One region of the Paenibacillus sp. FSL L8-0340 genome, then DNA from elsewhere that is predicted to be linked to it. Evidence: riboswitches for the same ligand, from Rfam matches in the RefSeq annotation. Region 1 holds a riboswitch; each other region holds the start of a gene.

What was found. Region 1 has a riboswitch for cyclic di-AMP ahead of NST07_RS00505 (C40 family peptidase). Riboswitches for the same ligand answer to the same signal wherever they lie in the genome.
Region 2: linked by a shared signal. The riboswitch ahead of NST07_RS18405 (APC family permease) and the one ahead of NST07_RS00505 (C40 family peptidase) in region 1 are both predicted to bind cyclic di-AMP.
Region 3: linked by a shared signal. The riboswitch ahead of NST07_RS12735 (KamA family radical SAM protein) and the one ahead of NST07_RS00505 (C40 family peptidase) in region 1 are both predicted to bind cyclic di-AMP.
Region 4: linked by a shared signal. The riboswitch ahead of NST07_RS17470 (hypothetical protein) and the one ahead of NST07_RS00505 (C40 family peptidase) in region 1 are both predicted to bind cyclic di-AMP.

What each region holds. Positions count from the first base shown of each region.
Region 1 covers NZ_CP151967.1:101,295-105,508, forward strand. Annotated here, with positions in the region: gene NST07_RS00490 (cytochrome c) at 1-183, opposite strand, end outside; gene NST07_RS00495 (GNAT family N-acetyltransferase) at 290-796, opposite strand; gene NST07_RS00500 (C40 family peptidase) at 1,058-1,507, opposite strand; cyclic di-AMP (ydaO/yuaA leader) riboswitch at 1,555-1,697, opposite strand; gene NST07_RS00505 (C40 family peptidase) at 2,083-2,511, opposite strand; cyclic di-AMP (ydaO/yuaA leader) riboswitch at 2,569-2,707, opposite strand; gene NST07_RS00510 (hypothetical protein) at 2,928-3,758, opposite strand; gene NST07_RS00515 (M1 family metallopeptidase) at 3,770-4,214, opposite strand, start outside.
Region 2 covers NZ_CP151967.1:4,118,488-4,122,701, reverse strand. Annotated here, with positions in the region: gene NST07_RS18415 (thioredoxin domain-containing protein) at 138-866, shown strand; gene NST07_RS18410 (disulfide oxidoreductase) at 866-1,297, shown strand; cyclic di-AMP (ydaO/yuaA leader) riboswitch at 1,525-1,684, shown strand; gene NST07_RS18405 (APC family permease) at 1,810-3,627, shown strand; gene NST07_RS18400 (iron-hydroxamate ABC transporter substrate-binding protein) at 3,802-4,214, shown strand, end outside.
Region 3 covers NZ_CP151967.1:2,872,110-2,876,323, reverse strand. Annotated here, with positions in the region: gene NST07_RS12740 (PEP/pyruvate-binding domain-containing protein) at 1-1,461, opposite strand, end outside; cyclic di-AMP (ydaO/yuaA leader) riboswitch at 2,359-2,494, shown strand; gene NST07_RS12735 (KamA family radical SAM protein) at 2,634-3,764, shown strand; gene NST07_RS12730 (helix-turn-helix transcriptional regulator) at 3,817-4,214, opposite strand, start outside.
Region 4 covers NZ_CP151967.1:3,907,881-3,912,094, reverse strand. Annotated here, with positions in the region: gene NST07_RS17480 (hypothetical protein) at 52-240, opposite strand; gene NST07_RS17475 (SPFH domain-containing protein) at 352-1,773, opposite strand; gene NST07_RS17470 (hypothetical protein) at 1,796-2,314, opposite strand; cyclic di-AMP (ydaO/yuaA leader) riboswitch at 2,501-2,688, opposite strand; gene NST07_RS17465 (spore germination protein) at 3,009-4,214, shown strand, end outside.

The DNA.
Region 1 (4,214 bases):
ACCGTGGCAGGTAATGCAGCTTGCCTGTACAATCGCTTCGGCGCTGGTGGCATCCAGTGTGACTTGCGGCATCGTCGGGTTATTTTCTTCGGCTACCTCTGCTTTGCCGGGCAATGTGAACAAGAGCACTACCGCAAAGGCACAGGCTGCGAAAAACAAACCGCCCATGATCCATTTCTGCATCTTCATCCGTCCCCTCCATGTAAGCTGCTTCCTACATTATATAGGATGGTGAAGCGTTATCATAGCATTTGTGTCAAAAAAGTGGACGATTTCAACACTAAAATTTTCAATTTAATGGAACGTTATGTTGTTTATCATAGACCATGCAATAAAATGGCTTATTTCCGGTTGGAGTAAGGCGTTCATAAGTATCCGTGATCGTGAAGCCGCATTTTTGGTATGTTCGGATCGCCCGCTGGTTCCAGGTCAATACTTCCAAATCAATCTCCCGCCCGGGATACCGCTTTAGCGCGGCCTGAACGATGGCTTCCATGAAAATGTGGCCAAGACCGTGTCCGCAAAGCTCGGGGCGCATTCCAATACCCAGCCTGACGACACCCTCCATCGGAAACAACTGCGCAAAGCCGCAAAGGATGCCTTGCTCGTTGACCACGGAAACATACTGGTCCCTGCGGAGCTCTGGATCGCCAAATTCAATGCCAAGCGCCTCCATTTGGGACCAAGGCATCCATTCGTAAATATTATAAGGCGCTTTGTAATTCCATGCGGCGATGTCTTCAGCATGGCTGATCTCCATGGGAACCACATGGAATGTAACGGGGGAGCTAATCATAAGGCCACCGGCCTCCTTTCATAGGGAGCAACAGCACTAGCTATACCTAATTATATCCATAACTGGCCTGATTCGACTCAGAAATTTCCTGAAAGGCGGAAACTTGACAAAGTGGTAAAAAATATTTTATGAAATGGAGGAAATTTGGGTAGATTTATGTTTTGCGGATATTGAGAGGGGTAAGTAATTTTATAGACAAAAAAAACAGGCCCCCTCCAGATTTCGGCAAAAATCATGGAAGAGTGCCCGTTTTACGACAACTTATTGCACGTCATCATTGTCTTGGGAATCAGAAGTAACGGATTGGTAAGCATCTGTACTCATGATCCGTTTGGCGCCAACGTAACGGTTGACGTAGTAGCTGTCACTCATCGTGCTGATGGTTACACCACGGGAGGATGAAGCATGTGCGAATTTGCCCTCACCGACATAAATGCCGACATGGGATACACCTTTACCGCTGGTATTATAAAATACAAGATCTCCCGCTCTCAGATCGTCCCGGGAAATGGCGGTACCCATTTGGTATTGGGAACCGGATTGGTGTGGCAGATTGATACCGATCTTATCAAAAACGTACATTGTAAATCCGGAGCAATCAAAGCCGTTGGTCGATACACCGCCGGATACGTATTTACTTCCGATGGTCTTGTCGATGACTTTATCCATTTTGGAATCCGCGAAAGCGCTTCCTGCTCCGATGGTAAGCATAATGGAAAAGCTTAGTACTGCTGCTGCTAACTTCTTCTTCAAAAGTGAATACCCCTTCCAAATGCCTACGAGGTTAGCTTAAGGGTTCGGTTGAAGGTCCCCTATGACCCCTCTGTGAATAGGAGGTCAATTCACCCAAAATCGGTTCCCCCGTTTCCCTAATGGTTAGGGAACTCGGCATGACTGTTGATTAGGATTAGCTTGTTAACCAATACATGACAAAACCTTTGTAAAACCCGATTGAATAATTACAAAAATGTTACTAAAAACTCACTGCGATAATTGTAACAAAGACTTCGCCAGTTGGCAATCACTTAAAACATATTAATGCATAATATTTACGCTTTTTAAGAGTTGATTTTGCTAAAAAGGTCTTATATTTACACGCTGAGTAAGCTTTAACTTAGATTTGTTGGGATTTTTAGTAAAAAGGTGTTTCACAGGCCTCAAATACGTGTAAAAGGTAGAATAAGGAAGACAAAAAGGAAAAACCCGGAAATGATTACGGCAATAATCAGTTTCCGGATTTCTATAAGTTACAATTATTTATTGGAGGATGGAATTCCTGAGGGATGTCAATCGTAAGCGATAGCTTTGTAAGCTGTTGTGCTCATTACTCGTTTGGCTCCAACGTAGCGGTTGGCCCAATAGGATTGACTCATTGAACTGATAGTTACACCACGGGATGAAGAGGATTGGGCGAATTTTCCGTTGCCGACATAAATACCGACATGGGAGACTCCATTGCCAAGGGTATTGAAGAATACCAGATCGCCTGAACGGAGGTTACTCCGTGATACGGCGGTTCCAACGCTGAATTGTGCTTTGGAAGTGCGGGGCAAGGTAAGGCCAACGTTCTTAAATACATATTTGGTGAATCCAGAACAATCAAAGCCGGCAGTGCTTGTGCCCCCGGTTTTATATGTCGTTCCGAGTGTTTTTGTAATAACCGTATCCATTCTGGAGTCGGCGAAAGCGCTCCCTGCTCCAAGCGTGAACACCATCACCAGCCCTAATGCTGCTGCGGTGCATTTCTTCTTAAAATTATGACTTTTCAAAAGATGTACTCCTTCCAAGGCCTGCGAGGTTAGCTTAAGGATTCGGTAGAAGGTTCCCCTATGACCCCTCTAAAGCGAGATCAATTCACCCAAAATATGGTTCCCCCACTTCCCGGTGCCGGGAATTTGGCGTTTTATGCACCGAAACAGTGACGTGTCGACAAGGTTAAATGCTTAAAGGTACATTCATTTGCTTCAAATTAGTTTCAAAAGATTACAAAGTTGTTACTACTGGTACAGGCATCATTGTACCAGAGGATTTACAGTTTTGCAAATACCCTAAATCACGTTGTAACCAAAAGAAGAGTCCCGCCCTTTATCTGGGGCAGTGACTCTTCTATTATGCCAAGGGACTGGCGTAATTATTGTGGAAATGTTTTACTGCACCAAAGGTGATACTGCCCCGCTAGGCTCCACATTTTGAACAGCGTTGAGGGAAGCGGTGAAAATTGCCGGAACAGCAGTGCGGGCAGGCCTGGACAGAAAAGTGCGGTCACTCCAGAGAGCAGCAGCAGAAGCAGGCCGCCGGCGCCGAACAGTGCAGATATACAGGTGGAAGGGAGGATTACCCTCAGGCCAACCAGCAAGGAAGAAAACATGCCTGTTCCTCCGGTGAAGCCAAACTGCATGTACAGCAGCAGAATGCGGATCAGGTAGAAGTACAGGAGCCAGGCCAGAACATAAGGAACCAGTCTCAGCAGCAGAGTATAATCGAGAATACCGCTGAGGAGAAGCCCATACATTTTGGGGAGAAGCCAATACAGCGGTGTTGCGGCCAGAAGCCATTCCGCTAGACTGAACAGCAGTACGGGGAGTCCGTAAAGCTTCATTCCGGGAAAAAAGAACATTCCCCGCTCCCCTTTGCGCTCCTGGTGCAGCTCATGCAGCAGCCCTGCGCGGATAAAGGGGGAGCATAGCAGCCGTAGCGCTGAGAGGGCCAGCAGCAGCCAGAGCCAGCGCAGCACCCCGGGGTCTGTGCTAAGTGCAGTCTGTCCTTCGATATAATACAGCAATCTGCCTATTCCGCTGCCGCCGGCGTGTGTATCGGGATAACGGAGCAGCACCGGGATGAGGGCTGACCTGACGAATCTGTACAGGAAATAGCCCCAAAGCAGCCGATAGATAAAAAGCAGAATCAGAATATAAAATTGCTCTTTCATGCTGTACCAGCCGCGAACTATCGATCTTTTCACAATCCTTCACCTCACCAGACAAGAGTTCCGAGCAGGGTTTCAAGCAGCTTCGTTGCGCTAAGCGTCCAGCGGGAGAGCGTCTTTCGCTCCAGCTCCGCCAGTCTAAAATTGTTGAGATGCTTACTCTCCAGCAGAATGGAGTGCTCCGGATCAATCTCTGCAGACAAAAGAGGCGCTTTGTAGGCTAGCTGAAAGGTGGTTTCCTTCTCTGTCCCATTCCAAAACTGCTGGACAGTATAGCCATCCAGGAAGGTGAACTTTATGGGGACGTCACCATACTGATTTCCTTTATTGCTGACCGCTACTGAGCTTTCGTAACGGGCATTATCATCGCCGCCCTCTTTTTTTGGGTCAGAGATTTTAATGTGATCAATTGAAAAATCCGGAGAACCGCCGCTGTATACATATTGGTCGAAGTAGGCTTGCCAGGATTTTTTGGTTACCTTCTCCACGATT
Region 2 (4,214 bases), 3.4 Mb from region 1:
AGTTTACCTTTTATAATATTGATGGTGTGAGCTGAAGTTTGCTATGGAAGTTTGCCAAAGAGAGAACTTTAATTATATAATTTTAAATTATATGACTTTCATTACCCGGGTCCTGAGTGGACGGAAAGGAACTCTCTTTGAGCAAAAACAAACGAAACAGTGCCGCGGCTCCCCAACAGAGCAAGCAGGAGAAACGCAGGGCAGAACAGGAAAAGCAGAAGCAAAAAACCAAAATACTGATCTTCAGCACTGTAGCAGCAGTTATCATTATCTTTGTCGCTCTTATCATGCTGATTCCAAAAGCGAACTCTGACTTTAATTACAGCGAGATGCACAGACTTGGAAAAGAGGATGCTCCAGTCAAAATTGTTGAATTCGGGGATTATAAATGTCCGGCGTGTTCAGACTTTACCGGTACCATCAAACCTCAGCTTGTTGAAAAATACGTAACTCCGGGCAAAGCGGCCTTTTACTTCGTAAATATGGCCTTTATCGGACCGGATTCCGAAACAGCTTCATTAGCAGCTTTGTCTGTCTATCATCAGAACAGTGAAGCTTTCTGGACCTATTCTGACGCAATCTATGCTAATCAGGGCGAGGAGAGCGAAGAGTGGGCGACCGCTGATTTCCTGGTAAGCCTGGCGCAGAAGGAGAACCTGCCGATAGATTTTGACCTCTTGCGTAAAGACATTGAGGAACGCACCTATGAAAGTGAACTACAGAGAGATATGAAGTTAGCCGATGACAGCAAAGTGACCTCTACTCCTACTGTATTTGTTAATGGAGTGAAAGTAGACAAGGCCTTTGATATCGAAGCTATCGACTCACAGGTGCAAATCGCCCTTGATTCGGCGGATGCCAAATGATGAAATTCTCTACCTTCTGCAGACGCCACTGCCTATATCTGGCCTGGTTTGTTTCGGTAATTGCTGTAGCAGGAAGCTTGTATCTTAGTGAAGTGCTGCATTATGAACCCTGCAGGCTGTGCTGGTTCCAGCGTATCTTTATGTATCCTCAGCTGATTCTGCTCGGAATTGCCACATACCGGGGAGATAAACGCATCATTCCTTATGTGCTGCCTTTATGTCTGATAGGCGGGAGTATCTCCCTGTACCATTACGCAGAGCAGAAAATTCCTGCACTCAGTAAAATCTTGCCATGCACAATTGGTGTACCCTGCAATGAGGATTATTTGAACTTTTTAGGGTTCATTACAGTACCTCTGCTTGCGTTGATTGCTTTTGCTCTAATCGCAATTTTGCTCTGGACCGGGCGCCAAGAAGAGCCAGCTGAATAAGAAAAGGCTAAGCAGAATTTAGAGCATAAATATTCCCTAAATTTTTGTCACAATTAACATCCAAAACACTCAAAAATCACGGAACGCTGGGATAATGAAAGAGAATGAAAGATCCACTTATCCCGGGTCTTGGATTTGAGCTTTTTGGATGTTTTTTCATTCTTTTTTCATTTTTTTCACCGCTTTACTGAAAAGCTATTGTAGACTATCATTAGTCCTTGTGAGAAGTTGAATATGCGCTGAATTTTCCGCAAGGAAAAACGGGGGAACCAAATTTGGCGGCAACGTCAATGGGGTGAATCGGAGGCAGGTCAATTTGACCGGAACCGTAGGGCTACCACAGCCCGAATCCGCCAGCTAACCTCGTAAGCAAGGGTGGGATAATGAGCATGCGTAAGCATGCGGATCATTTCCGTATGCTTATTTTTGTGCCTGCATTTATGAAACCTGCCAATGAAAACGGCGCGCGGTATTACCGTTTCAACTCAACAAAGAGAGGAACTGTTACTACAATGGTAAGCAAGGTAAAACGACTATTGATCGGGCGTCCGATGAAGTCGAACGAACTCGATCATGAAAAGTTATCCAAGGTGAAAGCACTGGCTGTTCTGTCTTCCGATGCACTCTCGTCTGTGGCCTACGGAACGGAGCAAATTCTCATTGTACTGGTGGCCGCGGGCTTCACCGCCATCTGGTATTCATTGCCGATTGCATTAGCCGTATTGGGCCTGCTGGCCATCCTTATTTTTTCCTATCGCCAGACTATCTTTGCCTATCCGCAAGGCGGCGGAGCGTATATCGTGGCAAAAAGCAATCTCGGCGTTCCTACCGGCCTATTGGCTGGCGGCTCTTTATTAGTAGATTACATTCTTACAGTTGCAGTTAGTGCTTCGGCGGGAACGGATGCGATCACATCGGCCTTTCCGAGTCTTCATAATCATACTGTCCTTATTGCAGTCTCCGTCATTCTGATCTTGACGATTATCAATCTCCGCGGGGTGACGGAGTCCGCTTCATTTATTGCCATTCCGGTGTATCTGTTCGTGGTCTCTATCTTTGTACTCATCATTGCCGGGGTGTACAAATATATTACAGGCGGGGCTCATGCCGAAATCCCGGAGATCGGTTCCGCCGTTTCCAACGTCAGTCTGTTCCTATTGCTCAAAGCCTTCAGTTCCGGTTGTTCGGCACTCACCGGGGTAGAGGCGGTATCGAATGCCATTCCGAACTTCAAAGCTCCAGCGGAAAAAAACGCCGCCAAAACCTTGATGCTGATGGGAGGCATCCTCGGTTTGATGTTCACCGGCATTACGCTGCTGGCATACTGGTATGGGATTACTCCTAATGAGAAATCCACCGTCGTGTCGCAAATTGCCGAATCTACGTTTGGCCGGGGCGGTTTGTACTTTTTCATCCAAGGGATAACGGCCGTCATCTTGTTCCTGGCGGCGAATACAGCTTACTCGGCGTTTCCGCTGCTCGCGTTCATGTTTGCCAAAGATAAATATTTGCCTCATGCCTTCATGGTCCGGGGAGACCGCCTGGGCTTCTCTAATGGTATTATCTTTCTCGGAGTATTGTCGGCTGTGCTTGTAGCTGCTTTCCACGGAAATACAGAAGGGCTGATTCCGCTGTATGCAGTCGGCGTATTTATCCCTTTTACGCTGTCGCAGCTTGGCATGATGGTGCACTGGTTCAAAACGAAGCCGAAAGGCTGGCAGAATAAATTTGTAGTCAATACAATCGGTATGCTGACCACCCTGACGATTACGCTTATCTTTATCATCACTAAGTTTTCCAGCGTGTGGATGGCCTTCATCTTCCTGCCGGTTGTCATGTTCGTATTCCACCGCATTCATAGTCATTATATGAATATAGCCGATCAGCTTCGCATTTGTCCTGCTACGGATAAACCGCTGATTAAAGGAAGTACCGTTGTTGTTCCGGTTGCGGGTGTGACACGCGCTGTGCTGCATTCGATCAGTTATGCGAAGTCATTAACAGATAATGTGGTGGCAGTCTACGTTGGTTTTGATGAAGAGGAAATTCACAAGATGGAGCAAAAATGGGAGGAATGGAACCCGGGTGTACGCCTGATTGTACTTCGTTCCCGTTACCGCAGCATTATCCGCCCACTGGTGAAATTTATCGATACCGTAGAGTGGAAGACCGCTTCTACAGATCATATTACCGTATTGATTCCACAGTTCATTACCAAACATTGGTGGCAGGCGATCCTGCATAATCAGACCAGCTTGTTCATTCGCTCTTATCTAATGAATCAAAAAGATATAGTTGTATCAACAGTACCCTATCATTTGCACAAATAGGCAGTTAAATATGGTTAGCAGAGGTTGTTTCCGTAGCTTGCGGAGGCAACCTTTTTTTATAGAACGAATAATTTTGTTGACAGGGATAATGAGAATCAATATCATTTAAAAAGTAAGGCGAAGGTCTCGGACACCTTTGACCATTAATGCATGTGCATACAGGAGGGGTATTTAATGTTTTCGATGAACAATAAGAGATCAGGCAGCATGAAGCTCGCATTGATCGGATGTATGGCTATGACTTTGTTCTTGTCCGCTTGCGGCAATGGCAATAATGAGAAAGCTGCAAATTCCGGAACGGAAGCTACCGCCGCACCTACGGCTACGGCTGAATCAACGGCAGCGCCAACGGAAACAACGGCACCGGCCACAGAGAAAACGGTGACAGACGCCATGGGACATAAAGTCACAGTACCAGCGAATCCGCAGCGCGTCCTTGCTTCTTACATGGAAGACTACCTGGTAACACTGGGCGTTACCCCGGTAGCGCAGTGGTCCGTGACAAACGGAACCCAGGAATATCTGATTGCTGAGCTTAAAGATGTGCCAACCATCAGCTATGATCTTCCGCTGGAGGCTGTGACCAG
Region 3 (4,214 bases), 2.8 Mb from region 1:
CATTTCTCCCTTTATTACTCTGGAGATTCCGATCAGCGGCCCCAGGCTTTCCAGCTCTACGGAGCCCCCGGCGTTGGACAGCAGCCTATTGGCCTCTTCTTCTCCGGCCGCCTCGCTAAGCTGCTTATGCAGCTTCTCAAACTTCTGCATTTGGGCAGAGGGCGCTTCCAGCGCCGACCACAGCGCCGTGACATTCTGCGGCCACAGCTCCTGCCTCCAGAGTGACAGCAGTTCCTCCCGGGTTGTTGCCGCTTGGAGTCTGGTTGTCAGCCGTCTGCACCACTCCGGTGAATCTTCCAGGAACTGCGGAAGGGTTCTAACGGTCTGGCGAATTTGTTTCATACTATGCATCATCTTGGGAAGCACAGTCTTGAGCAGCTCCCGTTTGGTAAATGGATATACCGGCAGAGCCATGCCTTCAGGAAGCTCTCCAAACACCCGGCTCATTTTCTTCCATATCGGCTTGGTATTCAGTCCAAATGCCGAGAACATCGATACCGAAAGACTAACATTAGTGTACACCCTTCCGCAAATATTGCCGGACATCACATAATGCCCCGGAATAATATTGTACTCTTCATCCAGGGAGCGCAGGATAGACCAGGTCAGAGGAGTTAAGACACCGGAGATGGATTCGCCCACATTGGTATTGGTCCAGAGAAAATCACCAGCCAGCGAGTCGTTGATCTCGAATGTATTGCGGTTTCCCGGGTTCAAGGTCGTAACCGGTCTCGTCTGCAGGAGGTAGACCCGCCCCTTTGCGACCGCCCACTCGATATCTTGGGGAGCTCCAAGCTCCTTCTCCAGCCGGCATGCATACCGGTATAACTTGGCTGCATACCGCTTGAACTCACCCGGGCCTTCATATCTGCCCCGGTTCCTTGCCAGCGTGAAGGAATATGCGTCGCTCTCGCCTGAAACTAACTGTTCTCCCAGCCCATAGACATAATTCCCCGGCAGAACCGTGCGGCTGCCTGTTATGGGGTCAGCGGTGAACAGGACTCCGGAGATTTCCGAGTGAATCATCAGCTGCACGACAATGGCAACCTTATGGGAGGAGTCCATGTCCTGCATGGAGCTGTAGACTTGAACCCGTTCGCTATCCTTTGAGTGATACACCGTGTACATCGCTTCACGAATCTGTTCATCTGTTTCCACGTTCAACACCGTTTCGAATTCCCCGGCAAAAGATGCCTCCGCCGAATCTTCACTTAAAGCCGAAGATCTGACAGCAAATCGTGCATTCTTATGTATCATGCGGATTTTCTGCAACCTGGCTGCACTTTCAGTCCAAGCCTCTTCCTTTAATTTATCGCTTTCAAAGGCCGAAGGAAAGACAACAAATCCCTCCGGCACAGGATATCCCGCCTGAAGCATTCTGGAGAGCATCGCTCCCTTACCTCCTGCTTCGACATATTGCTCCGGGCTTAGCTCGGCGAATCCTCGGATCATCTGTCCCATATCCAATTGCTCCTTTTGATATATTTGAAACTTTATTTAATTTGATATTAAGTTTCATTTAATACTTTATTCCACTATTGTATTAAACGTCAAGCTTTACTTCATCTATCTAGGGCGTGTCTTCAAACCGCTTCCCCGTCAAAACCTGCTGCTGTATGCCCTAAGGAATCATGGGTACAGTGCCATTTTCTGATCACACGCGGAGAAAGGCGTTTCGCCACCAGGTAGTTTTTTCGGTGGAGGCTTACGTCTCGGTGTTTCAAAGACTTCGCTCTTCTTTCGAAGGCTTGTGTGTGCGACTGGAAAGTGTATTCTTGGCTCTGAGTACAAACGGACCGAGTTGCACTTATTTGGGGCTTTTATCCTGTTACAGGAGACAACGGACTCCAGCGCAGTTATTTCTCCCTGATGGACGTTTTTAAAGAGAATGCAGAGCAGTAAGGTCGCCTGGGTCCGCAAAAGAGAATAAACAGGGATTTTACTCTCCAGAGCTCTTCCAATTTGAAGACATGCTCTAGTTGATTAATTCCGTCAACAAAAAAGGTGTTCTCAGCAGTTATGAAATGGCTGCTAAGAACACCTTCGTTTGGTGAACAGGATAAACATGAGCACTTGGTGCGAATACTCCGCGACCGGACCGTTGGTCCAATCACTGTGTTCCACACTTTTTTTGAACTTGTTTTGCAAAATATATCAATGGTTCCGATAGGTAATATCTAGCCCATCGAGATATTAACATTCCAGAAGGAGGTTGTCTTATTTCAAGTCATGAACAAGATCAGCCTTCGGAGCTGCAGGAACAACTCACCCTACTCAATTTTTTGATGATTTGGCTTGGTCCTGTATCCCTTGCCGCGGGCAAGTTTAGCTTTGACTTTTCAAAACTTCCCGGGTTATACTTTACCTACGCTTAATTTCCAGCCTTTGGCAGGAAAGCGGGGGAACCAGTCTTTTGGGGCGAATCATTCACAGAATGTAGGGTACCATCTTACCCGAGTCCGTCAGCTAACCTCGTCAGTAGTGGATGGGTCTGCTTTTTTAGGTATATTCATAACCAGAGACCCTTGCTAAGGGTCTCTTTTTTGTATTCTCATGACCCTGCTGGCAGCAGTTTGGCTATCGACCTCAAGGCTCCCTTTTTTCTCACACTATGAGACCAAGGAGAGATGCAAGTGCAAAAGGTAAGGTACATAACGGATATCAACAAGGTTGCCATGCTGTCTGAAACGGAGAAAGAAAAGCTGAAGGAGATCACCGGCAAATTTGCCTTTCGGGTCAATGACTATTATCTGTCGCTGATCGACTGGGACGACCCGGGTGATCCGATCCGCAGGCTCGTCATTCCAAGTGAAGGTGAACTTGAGGAGTATGGCTGCTGGGATGCATCCGATGAGGGAATGAATTATGTAGTGCCGGGATGTCAGCACAAATACAGAACAACGGCCCTTCTGATTGTCTCCGAGGTGTGTGGAGCTTACTGCCGCTACTGCTTCCGCAAGCGCCTGTTCCGCAATGATGTGAAGGAAGCACAAACCGATGTGGCTCCTGGGCTGGAATACATCAGGAATCATCCAGAGATCAATAATGTGCTGCTTACCGGCGGAGACAGCCTGATTCTCTCTACCTCTAAGCTGCGCTTCATCATCGAAAGCCTGAGATCCATTGACCATGTGAAGATTATCCGGCTGGGCTCCAAAATTCCCGTATTTAATCCCATGCGCATTTATCAGGACGAAGAACTGCTGGAACTAATCCGTACTTATTCATCGGAGGACAAACGTATTTACGTCATGGCGCATATTAATCATCCCCGGGAAATTACGCCCGAAGCCAAACAAGCATTCAGAGCACTCCATAATGCCGGGGCAATCGTGGTTAATCAAACACCGGTGCTGAAAGGCATCAACGATGATCCGGCGGTACTCGGAGAACTGCTCGACCGGCTGTCCTGGGCCGGAGTCACTCCCTATTATTTCTTCGTGAACCGGCCCATTGCCGGCAACCGCGAGTTCGTTCTGCCGCTGGAGCGTGTCTACAACATTGTTGAGGAAGCCAAGGCCAGAACCTCAGGTCTGGGTAAGAGAGTCCGTCTATCCATGAGCCATTCCTCCGGTAAAATCGAGATACTGGCGATTGAAGACGGCAAGGCCTATCTGAAATACCATCAGTCCAGAGCGCAGGAGTACGGCAAATTTATGATCCTGGAATGTCCACCGGATGCGGAATGGTTCGATGATCTTCCCGGGAGCGAGAAGCACTGGACCCATCCTGCTTCCACTTCCCAGATCCCGCAGCTCCTATAAAAGCCAGCACAGTCCCCTTGTCAGCATCGGGACTGTTTAGCGTGTTTACCGGCTATTCCATCCCCTGTGAGAACAGCTTGCTGATGAGCGCTCTCCGGCTGGAAACGCCGGTCTTAGAGAAGATGGATTTCAGGTGATCCTGTACGGTGTACGCAGAAATATGCAGCGACTCTGCCAGCTCCTTAGTGGATAATCCGCGGGAGAGCATCTCGGCCAGCTGCTTCTCCCTCGCGGTCAGCTGGCAGGCATCGGCCAGCAGCCGGAAGATCTCCGAGGACTTGGCATAGACAAAAGCAACAGCCAGCTCCGTCTTCTTGCCGCTGCCTTCAAGCCTGCTGGCCGTAACTGTCAAGTATGCCCCATCCTCGACGCGCAGGCATAATTTCGCCTTCGAAGGCAACCCTCCTGGTTCCGTATTCTCACCAAGTGCCCGCAGGCATACGGCGTTGA
Region 4 (4,214 bases), 3.7 Mb from region 1:
AGACAACGAAAAGCCGATCCAGAAAAGGATCGGCTTATTTTTATAGCTTTATCAATCACGTTTGTTCTCAACAGATTTCATACGGTTTTGATCGTCAGGCACCCGGTCAGTACTGAACTCCTGCCCTGCTTCTAACTCACCGTGGCCGCAAACACTTCGGGAAAAATTTGTGAACTGCCTTTTTTGCTCATCCATTTCGTGTTTTCGCTTAAGAAGCTCCTGCGGATCCTGATTTGTCATAATTAACCTCCTAGGAAATCAAAATAAGTCTCCAAAAACGGAATCATGCTGTTTATTCGCACTACAGAAGTTTTCCATAATAGAGAGGTGCTTATGCAAGGAAATTTAGAATTATTGCTCTTTATCCCGGCCGAGTAGCCCGCTGAGAGCCTCTGTCACGTTCATACCGGTAAGCGTCTGTGTCAATTCAGGAACCTGGGCCATGATTTTGGCGATATCGCCGGTAATTTTGTTTATGCCGGATGAAGCTCCATCCTGGGAAATCACTGTAATCTTATCGACCTTGGCCAGCGGGGAAGCGATTTTATCAGCCAGCTCTGGCAGAACCTTCAAGAATTCCACTATAAGGGCGGCTTGCGTGAACTGTTTGTACGCTTCAGCTTTCTTCTCCAGTGCCCCCGCTTCCGCTGCTCCGGCCAGCTGAACAATTTCCGCGTTGGCTTTTCCCTTCGCCAGTTCTGCTTCCGCTGTTGCCAGCCCCCGTTTGGTCATTGTGGCCGCCTCTGCTTCAGCCTCAAGAATTTTCCGCTGCTTAGCCGCTTCCGCTCTCATGATCGTAGCCTGGTTCTCCGCCTCAGCAGGCTTGATCACCGTGGCCTCCAGCTCCTTCTGTCTCAGCTCAACTTCGATTTCCCGGACGGTCCTATTGGCCTCCGCTTCCATCTGCGTAATCTTGACCTGTTCGGTAACCAGCGACTGCTTAATTTTGTTCTGCTGCAATTCGTACGCAAGATCCGCCTGTGCTTTTTTCACTTCAGTTTCCAGCTTAAAGTCTGCCTGCTTAATGTTCAAATCCTTCTCGAACAGAGATTCCTTGGCGCGGGCTGCGGTTCCAGCTTCAATGGTAGCCTGATGTGCATTGGCTTTGGCAATGGCGGATTCCTTCTCCGCCTCGGCTTGTTTGATCTGAATGTCGCGTTCTGCTTCCGCCTTGGCGATGCTGGCATCGCGGCGGATGCGCTCAATTTCCGGAACCCCCATATTGTCGATATACCCTTTGTCGTCAGTAATTTTCTTAATGGTGAAGCTGACTACCTCAAGCCCCATCTTGTCGAGGTCTTCCGAGCAGGTCTCCCGCATCTTGCTGTTGATTTCGTCAGGTGTCTTTAGAATGGATTCTACCGTTAATTGTCCGATCAAGCCGCGCAAATGGCCTTCCACCGAATGCAGGATAATCGTCTCACGGTCCTCTTCCGGCCTGTCGATAAACTGCTCACTGGCAGTAAGTATAGCGGTAGGATCGCTTTTAATCTTAATCTGGGCTACCGCCTCCAGGTTGAGCTTGATGCCCTGCCGGGAGAACATTGCCTGCGCTGGGATGACATCGAAGCTCATCAGCATCATAGAGATGGTCTTATTGTTCTGGAAGCCGGGAATGACGAACGTCCCGCCGCCCTGAACCACTCTTTTTCCGCCGAGGCCGAATACAATCATCGCCTGATTGGGCGGAACCTTTTTATAAGCGTTCACGATACTGAACAAAGCCAGCAGGATAACAACAACAATTGCCGAGATTAAATAAAGAATAACCATTTGGTTCGACACTCCCCGTTAGTTATAATTGTTCGTTTTCCCTCTCGAAGAGGGTGACTACCGCTAATCCTTTATCCACCTTCAAAATAATCACCCTGTCACCCTTGGCGAGCTGCTGGCCGGTTTCTGCCCGTACTCCAATGGAACGCATCGTTCCATGCAGCACGTATTTCATCTCTCCCACTGCTCCATCCCCTGCAGAAATGCTGATGTACCCGAGTTGTCCCGCCTGCTCATAATCCATTTTATTCATGCTACTGTCATACCGAGTCATCACCCGGGCCAGCACCGCATATATCAGACAGCCCAGCAGCAAGGCAACCCCGGTGCAGATCAGCACCACTGCAAGTATATTCATTCCGCTGAACCGGGTAAGCACATAACCACTGCCGCCCCAGACCGTGACAAACACCATTAGAGGGAGTATGGGCACAAAGCCCGGACCACCAGCATCGCCACCTCCCACATGCAGATGACCGGCCAGGCCATGCCCATGAAATCCGCCGCTAAGGAGAAGCAGCAATCCAACCCAGAAGCACACGATAAATACAGTAACGATACCAATCCCCCCCTTTAAAGGATTTTAGATAGTGCCTAATCACTCTGAATTTCGTTGTTATAAGATTTCTAAACTCTCATATAGATCGTTTTCCCTTTCTGCATGCGCAGCAAAAAGACCACAGAAGCGTCAGGGCTCTCCGTGGTCGGTTAATCGATCATGGCGCTCATCCTCTCTCTTCGAGGCTTACGGGGTTAGCTGACGGATTCGGGCAGCGAGATTGCCCTACCTTGTAAGAAGCGGCTTTTCAGCACGCAGCAAGGATTCACCCCAAGTGAGCGGCAGCTATCTGAGCAAAAGCCACATTCACCATTGGTTCCCCCGTTCCCATTATCGGAATTCAGCCATTTGAGAACAGTTATATTACATTCGGTTGTTGATTTGAATCTTACGCCTGTGACCATTTAATGTAAAACGTTGCGGATGGCAAATGAAGCCCAAAATGCCACCACTTCGCGAATGAATGCGCATTCTATGGTATTACTCTTAAGCGATCGATGATTTGCTCATTTTTGCTCCACTTCATGTCCTTAGGAAAACAAAACAGAAACGTCTGCTGGCTCAACATCATCCCCAATATTCTTCTATATCGCACATTAAAGTTCCCGTCAGGAATATTCTGCAAATCATTCGGGAACGTTAACCGCAAAACTAATCGAAAGTTGAGCGCCTTATAATGACTAACCAAACTCAGACCTCATCTCCTTCTGTAGATCAAAACTCCGATTATATCGAAGCAGCACTATTCTATACAAGTGACCTCAAAAAAAGAAGCTTATCCTTTCAGGGAAGGGAAGGGTTGGTCTTTTATCTGGAGTCCCTCACTGACACGGAATTGATTGAACGGAACGTGATTGTTCCTTTTAGCCGTAATCAGGACAAAGACCTTTCTGAGCTTTTCACAACACTTAGTTTCAGTTTGGAAACAGAACTAAACCAAGGCATTCAGGGACTTCTTGAAGGAAGCTGTCTTTATTTTTTAGAAGGAATGTCTGAATTTTATGTCCTCTTCACTCCTGCCAAATATGAACGAAGCATTAGCGAACCTGAGAATGAAGGGGTTATTCGGGGACCTCACAACGGTTTTATTGAACAGATGAAGGTTAACTTATACCTGATTCGGAAACAAATCGCCTCCCCAAACCTTATTGTCCGCTACTTCACACTTGGGAAATTCGCCCCCAAGCAGGTAGGCTTAGTCTATATGGAGAATATGGCCAACCCAGAATTGATAAAAATTGTAGAATCAAGGATAAAGAAAATTTCGCTCGATTGGATAATCTCCACTGGCTTTATTCAGGAATTAACGGAGGATAACTCCTTCTCCATATTTCCACAACTAATCAATACGGAGCGTCCGGACCATACCTCAGCTTATTTGCTGGATGGATATGTGGCTATACTGCTGGATGGGGACCCTACAGCTCTGATTTTGCCGGCGAGCTTTTTCAGCTTTTATCAGACACCGGATGACTATAACAATAGATGGATGATCGCTTCTTTTGTCCGGTTTATCCGTCTGATCGGCTTTGTAACAGCATTTCAGTTGCCAGCGCTCTACATTGCCACCGTTTCTTTCCACTCCAATGTCCTTCCCTTGCAATTGTTCTTTTCGATTCAAGGTTTATTGACCCGGGTCCCTTTCCCTCCGCTGATTGAAGCGATGCTGCTTGAACTTATATTCGAACTGCTACGGGAAGCAGGACTACGTCTGCCCAGTCGTGTAGGTCAAACTATTGGGATTGTTGGGGGGTTGGTTATCGGGGATGCAATTGTTAAGGCGGGATTGGTTTCTTATTCGATGATTATTGTTGTTGCGTTGACTGCCATTGCATCTTTTCTTATCCCTTCCAACGAAATGAGCTCTGCTATCCGGTTTATG